DNA from 2 places in the Streptomyces subrutilus genome. Region 2 is predicted to be linked to the other one. Evidence: riboswitches for the same ligand, from Rfam matches in the RefSeq annotation. Region 2 holds a riboswitch; the other holds the start of a gene.
What was found. A riboswitch is a leader RNA that binds a small molecule or an ion and turns the genes downstream of it on or off. The one in region 2 is predicted to bind cyclic di-AMP.
Positions count from the first base shown of each region.

Region 1: it holds a riboswitch for cyclic di-AMP, as region 2 does, so the genes downstream of both, CP968_RS06260 (LysM peptidoglycan-binding domain-containing M23 family metallopeptidase) here and CP968_RS19990 (transglycosylase family protein) in region 2, are expected to answer to the same signal.

Region 1 is NZ_CP023701.1:1,444,060-1,448,262, forward strand. It holds gene CP968_RS06250 (MBL fold metallo-hydrolase) at 1-5, opposite strand, end outside; gene CP968_RS06255 (SGNH/GDSL hydrolase family protein) at 219-1,004, opposite strand; gene CP968_RS06260 (LysM peptidoglycan-binding domain-containing M23 family metallopeptidase) at 1,168-2,169, opposite strand; cyclic di-AMP (ydaO/yuaA leader) riboswitch at 2,174-2,346, opposite strand; gene CP968_RS06265 (tyrosine-protein phosphatase) at 2,656-3,474, shown strand; gene CP968_RS06270 (aspartate aminotransferase family protein) at 3,495-4,203, opposite strand, start outside.
Region 2 is NZ_CP023701.1:4,541,922-4,546,124, reverse strand. It holds gene eno (phosphopyruvate hydratase) at 1-1,203, opposite strand, end outside; gene CP968_RS19990 (transglycosylase family protein) at 1,480-2,187, opposite strand; cyclic di-AMP (ydaO/yuaA leader) riboswitch at 2,191-2,363, opposite strand; gene CP968_RS19985 (transglycosylase family protein) at 2,641-3,714, opposite strand; gene CP968_RS19980 (cytochrome P450 family protein) at 3,817-4,203, opposite strand, start outside.

The sequences.
Region 1 (4,203 bases), 3.1 Mb from region 2:
GACAAGGCGCCTCCTGGAACGGTGGGGACACGGGATCGTGGACGTCTACCCCCATCCCAACGCACGTCGGCCCCGGAGGATTCCACTCCGGGCCGTCTGCCCCCGCGTGTCGCGCTCCGCCCCGGGCCGAAGGACCCGCGCACCGCGCCGCGGGCCGGCCCGTCGCCCCGGGTCGAAGGCCCGCGCCCGCGTCCCCTGCCGCCCCTGTGCGCCGGTCGCTACAGCGGCATCAGGTCCGGGCGCTTCGCCGCCACGTGGTCCCCGGACGACTCGCCGCGCAGCCGCCGCCCGATCCAGGGCACCAGGTGCTCGCGGGCCCACTGGATGTTGTCCCGGGTCGCGTCCACCGAACCGCGCGGCCGCATCGGCGGCCACGGCTGGTCGGGGTCGGTCGGCACCCGGAGCCCGAGCACCTGCGCGGCGCGCAGCGCGACCCGGGTGTGCCCTTCGGGCGACAGGTGGAGCCGGTCGGTGTCCCAGGCGCGGCGGTCCTGTACGGACCTCAGCGACCAGAGGTCGAGCACCGGGCAGTCGTAGCGGTCGGCGATGGAGCGCACGTGGGCGCTGTACGTCGCGACCTTGCCGCGCAGGTGCCGCAGGACCGGGACGCCCCGGGTGTCGAAGCCGGTGGTGATCATGACAAGGCCGACGGACCCGGTGAGGTCGGCGACGGCCGCCTCGAACCGCTCGGCCACGCGGTCGGGGTCGCTGCCCGGCCGGATGATGTCGTTGCCGCCCGCGCAGAAGGTCACCAGGTCGGGCGCGAGCGCCTTGGCCCGCGGGACCTGCTCGGCCACGATCTGGTCGAGGAGCCGGCCGCGCACGGCCAGGTTCGCGTAGCGGAAGTCGTGCTCGTCGCGCTGGTCGGCCAGGAGCACGGCCAGCCGGTCCGCCCAGCCGAGAGGGGAGCCCCCGGGCCCCGGGTCGCCCACGCCTTCGGTGAAGCTGTCCCCGATCGCCGCGTACGAGCCGATGGTCTTGAGTGTCGTCGTCGTCGCTGCCACGAAGGACCATCCTTCACCCCGACGCCCGACCTACGCCAACGTAACCAGGGCTTGACGGACCGTGATCTATACCACCCGCTGGATAAGGAATACGTACGCGGCGGGCCGGGACCCCCCTCGGGTCCCGGCCCGCCGCGTGCGCGCGCTCCGGCGGCGGGTGCCGTCAGAGGCTGACGCCCTTGGAGCGGAGGTAGGCCAGCGGGCTGATGTCCGAGCCGTAGGACGGGCCGGTGCGGATCTCGAAGTGCAGGTGCGGGCCGGAGGAGTTGCCGGTCGAGCCGGAGAGTCCGATGCGCTGGCCGGCGGTGACGCTCTGGCCGGTCGAGACCGACAGGGAGGAGAGGTGGCCGTACTGGGAGTACTTGCCGTCCGCGTGCCGGATGACGACCTCGTTGCCGTACGCGCCGCCCCATCCGGCGGAGACGACGGTGCCCGCGCCGACCGCCTTGACCGTGGTGCCGGAGCTCGCGATGAAGTCGACGCCCGTGTGGTAGCCGGAGGACCACATGGCGCCGCTGGCCCGGTACTGGGTCGAGATGCCGCCGCCGACGGGGGCGACGAAGCCGGCGGCGGTCACGGCGCCCGTGCCGGTGGCGCTCTCGCCGTTCTGCGGCCGGGGCTTCTGCGTCGCCTTCGGCCGGGCCTGGGGCGCGGCCTTCGGGGCGGGGGCGGCCTGCTCGGCGGCGCCGCCGGACGTACGGGTCTCGGCGGGCTTCTGCGCGGTCCGGGCCGGCTTCTCCGCGGGGGCGGGAGCGGCGGCCCGGTCGCCCTTCGCACCGAGGGTCAGGCGCAGGCCCGGGTGGATCAGGGAGGGGTCGCTGCCGACGGCTGCGCGGTTGTCGGCGTAGAGCTGCTGCCAGCCGCCGGTCAGGCTGCGGTCGGCGGCGATCTTGGAGAGGTAGTCGCCGGCCACGACCGTGTAGACGGTCGGGGCGGCCGCCGCCCGGGCGGCGGGGACGGCCTGCGGTAGGGACGGGAGCTGTGCGGCCGGGGCGACGGCCGCGGCCGGGGCGAGCGACGGGGCGGCGGCCGGAGCACCGGCCGCCTGGGCGCCGGTGGCCCCCAGCAGCGGCAGCGCGAGGGCGGCGCCGCCGGTGCCGGCGACGGCGAAACCGCGGGACAGCGAGCGGGACTTGGGGCGGCGGTGCTTACCCTTTGCGGGCATGGCGGATTCCTCTCCGTCGCCTGCGAGGTGAGCTGTCGGGTTCGGACTGGAGATGTCCGGCCGTCCGCGCGGGGAACGCGCACGGCTTCACCCCGAGCCGTCCCGGTGCGAACACCGTGGACGGCGGCTTACCTGGTTCCCCCGCTCCTGCCGCGCGCGAATAGTCGGGTGCGGTTTCCGGGAGGCGGCAGGATTAGGCGGTCCACCCGGATCGATCGCGAAGGTAATCGAGCGAGGTGCCGGGTAACAAGCCACGAATTTCCTGACGGAATCCCAGGTGTGTGGAAGCCGCTGAATTCCCGTCACCCTCCGTCCATTCCCGACCGCCAACAACCGCCCGGGCCGGGCCATTCGGCTTTGCCGATCAGGCACTCACGGTCACCGTATGATCTGGCTCACGGGGAGGGCCCGATCTCGCCTCCGGATATGGCAAGTTGTTGCCAAGTAGTGTAATTCGGACACCGACGACGATGCGGAGGAGTTCACGTGACCCAGCAGATACCCCCGACCCCGCAGGGACTGCCGCAACCGGAACCGGAACTGGCCGGAGTGCGGAACTTCCGCGACGTGGGCGGGCTGCCCACGACCGACGGACGGAGGGTCAGGCCAGGACGACTCTTCCGAAGCGGACATCTGGCACATGCCACCGAAACCGACGCACAGTTCCTCAACTCGCTCGGGCTCCACACCGTCTTCGACTTCCGCAACGACGCCGACCACGCCTTGGAGGGCCCGGACGTGGAACTGACCGGGGTGCGGAACGTCAACATCCCGCTCTCGGACCCGGCCGACGGCCGGGAGTTCTGGAAGCTGGTCCGCGACGGCGACCTGGCCCGGCTCCGCTCGCTCCTGGGCGACGGGAAGGGCGAGGCCCGGATGGCGCACTCCTACCGCTCGATCATCGCGAACCGCACCGCCGAACACGGCCGCGTGCTGCGCGCGCTCGCCGCCGACAGCGTCCCCGCGCTCATGCACTGCGCGGCCGGGAAGGACCGGGCGGGCCTGTCGATCGCCGTCACCCTGCTCGCGCTGGGCGTCGAGCGGGAGGCGATCGTGGCGGACTACCTGGAGTCCAACGCCCCGCACCGGCGCTACCGGGTCCGCCGGAGCGGCGAGACGCAGGAGACGCGCGCCCCCGAGGTCGCGGAGCTGCTCGCCCCGCTGTTCGACGCCCGCGCCGCGTACCTGACCGCCGCCTTCGACACCATCGACGAACGGTGGGGCGGCGTCCCGTCCTACCTGACGGAGGGCCTCGGGCTGTCGCCCGAGGCCCTCGACCGGCTGCGCGCACGGCTGCTGGACTGACCCGCCGGAGCGGGCCGCCGTCACCGGTTGCCGACGGCCTGCTTCACCAGCGTCCTGCCGAAGTCCCACATCAGCCCGGACCCGCCGTGCGCCTCGTCCATGACCTCGCGGAAGGCCCCGACGAACCGCTCCACGTCCGCCTCGTCCACGATCAGCGGCGGAATGAGCTTGATCACCTCCAGGTGGTCTCCGGACACCTGGGTGAGGATGCGGTGCTTCCGGAGCAGCGGGACCACGACCATCTGGGCGAAGAGCCCCTTGCGGGCCGCCTGGAGCACGGTCCACCGCGAGCGCAGTCCCAGCGACGACGGCCGGCCGAACTCGATGCCGATCATCAGCCCGCGCCCGCGCACCTCGTACAGCAGCTCGTAGTCGTCCACGAGGGCGGCGAGCCGGCCGCGCAGCAGGTCGCCCGTGGCCCGGGCGTTCGCCACGACCTCCTCGTCCTCCATGACGGACAGCACCGCCAGGCCGGCCGCCATCGCCTGCGCGTTGGAGCCGAAGCTCGCGGAGTGGACGAGCACCCGGTCCATGGACGAGTAGACCTTCTTGAAGATCCAGTCCTTGCCGAGGGTCGCGCCGACCGGCACGTACCCCCCGGACAGGGCCTTCGCCACGCACACCAGGTCCGGCTCCACGCCCGGCTCGTGCTGGTACGCGTAGAAGTCCCCGGTCCGGCCGAGGCCGGTCTGCACCTCGTCCGCGATCAGGAGCGCCTTGTGCCGGTGC
Region 2 (4,203 bases):
GTACTTGGCGACGCGGTCCGAGCGGGCCGGGGCGCCGGTCTTGATCTGACCGCAGTTCACGGCGACGGCGAGGTCGGCGATGGTGACGTCCTCGGTCTCGCCGGAACGGTGCGACATCATGCACTTGAAGCCGTTGCGCTGGGCCATCTCGACGGCGTCGAGGGTCTCGGTCAGCGAACCGATCTGGTTCACCTTCACGAGCAGGGCGTTCGCGGAGCCCTCCTCGATGCCGCGGGCCAGGCGCTCCGGGTTGGTGACGAAGAGGTCGTCGCCGACGATCTGGACCTTGGAGCCCAGACGGTCGGTGAGGGTCTTCCAGCCGGCCCAGTCGTCCTCGTACAGCGGGTCCTCGATGGAGACCATCGGGTACGCGGAGACGAGCTCCTCGTAGTACTCGGTCATCTCGGCGGCCGAGCGGGACTGGCCCTCGAACTCGTACTTGCCGTCCTTGTAGAACTCGGACGCGGCGACGTCGAGCGCGAGCGCGATGTCCTTGCCCGGGACGTAGCCGGCCTGCTTGATGGCCTCGACGATGAGGTCGAGCGCGGCGCGGTTGGACTCCAGGTTCGGGGCGAAGCCGCCCTCGTCGCCCAGCCCGGTGGAGAGGCCCTTGGTGTGGAGGACCTTCTTGAGGGTGTGGTAGACCTCGGCGCCCCAGCGCAGCGCCTCGGAGAAGGACTCCGCGCCGATCGGGGCGATCATGAACTCCTGGATGTCCACGTTGGAGTCGGCGTGCGACCCGCCGTTGAGGATGTTCATCATCGGAACGGGCAGCAGGTGCGCGTTCGGGCCGCCGAGGTAGCGGAAGAGCGGGAGGTCCGAGGCCTCGGACGCGGCGTGGGCGACGGCGAGGGACACGCCGAGGATGGCGTTGGCGCCGAGCGAGCCCTTGTTGTCGGTGGCGTCCAGGTCGAACATGGCCTGGTCGATCAGGCGCTGCTCGGTGGCGTCGTAGCCGACGAGCTCCGGCCCGATCTGCTCGATGACGGCGAGGACGGCCTTCTCGACACCCTTGCCCATGTAACGGTTGGGGTCACCGTCACGGAGCTCGATGGCCTCGAATGCACCGGTGGAGGCACCGGACGGAACGGCAGCACGGCCGGTGCTGCCGTCGTCGAGGCCCACCTCGACCTCGACCGTGGGGTTGCCTCGGGAGTCCAGGATTTCCCGGGCTACGACGACGTCGATGGACGGCACGAGCATCTCCTTCTGGGATGTGACGCTGGGTGTGCGGTGGCGTGTCAGGCCGTGGGATGGCCTTGCCGCTTAGAGCCTAACCGGCTCCGGGCACTCGGCCGGCCGACCGCCCGGGTCCTGGGACGAAAAAGGGCCCGAATACCCCTCTTCCAGGACATTGGACCCTTGATCATCGCGGTCCGGCCGGGCACGCGCCGCCGCCCGGCGCGCGGGGGGAGGCGCGCCGGGCGGTGGGGGCCCTGCGGGGACGGACGGGGCCGGGTGCGGTCAGGGCCGCACCGTTCAGCCGAGGTGGAGCTTCTGACCCGGGAAGATCAGGTCGGCGTCGGTGACGACGCCCTTGTTGAGCTCGAAGAGCTTCTCCCAGCCGCCGTTGACGCCGTTGGCCTCGGCGATGGTGCCGAGGGTGTCACCGGACTTGACCTCGTACGAACCGGTGCCGGTCTTCGGGGCCTGGGCCTTCGGCTTGGCGGTCGGGGCCGGGGCCTCGGAGCGCTCGGAGCGCGTGGTCGGGGCCTGGGAGCGCTTGGTCTCCTTCTTCGGCGCGGCCTGCGTGGTCTTCTTCGACTCGGTCTTCTGCTGGTTCTTGGCCGGGGCCTCGACGGAGCCGCCGGAGGAGGCCTTGGACAGGCCGACGCCGCAGGACGGCCAGGCGCCCTTGCCCTGGCCCTTGAGGACCTTCTCGGCGATCGCTATCTGCTGCGACTTGCTGGCCTGGTTGGCCTGCGCGGCGTACGCCTTGCCGCCGTACGCGGCCCAGGTGGAGGACGTGAACTGCAGGCCGCCGTAGAAGCCGTTGCCCGTGTTGATGGACCAGTTGCCACCGGACTCGCACTGCGCGACCTTGTCCCATTCGGACGCGGTGGCGGCGCTGGCGGAGCCGGCGGCCATCAGGGGGGCGGCCACGGCCACACCGGCGACACCGGCGAGCGTGACGATGCGGACGGCCTTGGAACCGCGGCGGTGCTTGCCCTTGCCGGAAAGCAGCATGGAGTTTCTCCTCACCGACGCCTACGAGGTGAGCTGTCGGGTTCGGGCGAGTGAGTTGCCCGGCCGTGCGACCTAGCGCACGGCTTAACCCCTAGCCGGTGGCGTGACCGTCTCTCAACGGCCGCTCCCGGCGCCTACCTTGGTTCCCCCGCTCCTGCCTTCGGCGCTTGACGCGACGACTGTTCCCCCCGTCCGCCGGCAGGATTCGGCGATGCGGTCGAAGGAGCCCGCGGTGGCGGGCGACTCAGAAGGTAGACAGGTCTCCCCCCGATGTTCAACGCGCAACATCGGGGGGAAACCACCCTTGCTTGCGCCCCCTGCGGGGACGTTTGCGCAGGTGAGGACGGGGTTTGCGGCAGCCGCCGGGTGGGACACGCCAGTTGGAGCGAAGAGACGCATGTCTCACTTACAGAAAACGGACAATCAGCAGCTTTACGGGTGCCCGAAGTGCCGCTATTCCGCGCTTAGATCCAGGTTCTGACCGGGCTTGATCAGGTCCGCGTCCTTGCCGATGACCTGCTCGTTGGCCTCGTAGAGCGCGTTCCAACCGCCCTTGAGTCCGTTGGCGGACGCGATGGCGGTCAGGCTGTCGCCCGATCTGACCGTGTAGGAGGGCTCCGACGCCCCGTCAGCCGCGCCGGACTCCTCGGCCGCCGGGGTACCGCGGTGCTTGCCGCTGCCCTCCGGGACGGACGGCAGGGCGGAGGGGTCGGTGGAGGCGCCGGTCGTCGTCTGGGGCGTGGCTCCGCCCGAGGGGTCGGGGGTGCCGGAGGGCGAAGGGGCGGGCGCGGTGGGGTCCGCGGGCGCGGTCGGGTCCGCCGGCGCGGTCGGGTCGGCCGGGGGCGTGGAGCCGTCCGGCGCGGGCGTGGCGGGTTCACCCGGGACGGTCGGGGCGGTGGGGTCCGCGGGGGCCGTCGGGTCGGCCGGGCTCGTGGCCGGGTCGTCGGGCGCCGGCATGACGGGCAGTCCGAGGGAGGGTGCGAGCGGGCCGTCGGGGAGGTCGGACGGGCTCGGCAGCGGGGTCGGCGCCCCGAAGTCCGTGGAGGGCGCACCGGTGCCGGTGACGGGGACGTCGGCGTCGGGGCGGTTCGGGGTGGGGGCCGCCGCACCGCCGGAGCCGGGCAGGCCGGGGTCCACCTCGGCGGCGGCGCCCTGCTGGGCCAGGCCCGCCGTGGCGGCGCACAGCGGCCACGCCTGGGGGCCCTGGGCGGCCAGCACCCGTTCGGCGACGGCGATCTGCTGGGAGCGGCTGGCGAGGTCGGGGCGCTCGGCGAAGTCGAGGCCGCCGGCGTTCTTCCACTGCTCCTGCGTGAACTGGAGCCCGCCGTACGCGCCGCTGCCGAAGTTCGCGCTCCACGAGCCGCCGCTCTCGCACTCGGCGACCCGGTCCCAGGTGGAGGTGTCGGCGGCCGTCGCGTTGGTGGCGGCGAGCAGCGGCAGGGCGAGCGCGGAGCCGGTGACTCCTGCGGTGACGACCAGGGCGGGGACCTGGCGGGGGCGTCTGTGGCGGCCGTTCCCGGAACGCATGAGGTGCACCTTTCGCATAACAGCGGGGTAACGGCAGAACCTAGCGGCCTTCGAACGATTGTCACAAGTTCGGACCGCGCCTGACGCGTGGTCAGGCGGGGCTCAGCGCCCCCGCGGCGTGAAGCGGACCGGAAGGGTGCGCAGGCCGCGCATGATGAGCCCGCCCCGCCAGCGCAGCTCCTCGGCCGGTACGGCGAGTTCCAGGTCCGGCAGGCGCGTCAGCAGCGTCGCGAGCGCGGTCTGGCCCTCCAGCCGGGCGAGCGGCGCGCCCAGGCAGTAGTGGATGCCGTGCCCGTAGCCGAGGTGCTGGTTGTCGGTGCGCGCGAGGTCGAGGGTGTCGGGTTCGGCGAAGCGCGCGGGGTCGCGGTCGGCCGCCGCGAGGACGACCAGCACCGGGTCCCCGGCCGCCACCCGCTGTCCGGCCAGGGTGAGCGGTTCGGTGGCGAACCGCCAGGTCGCGAGCTCGACGGGGCCGTCGTAGCGCAGCAG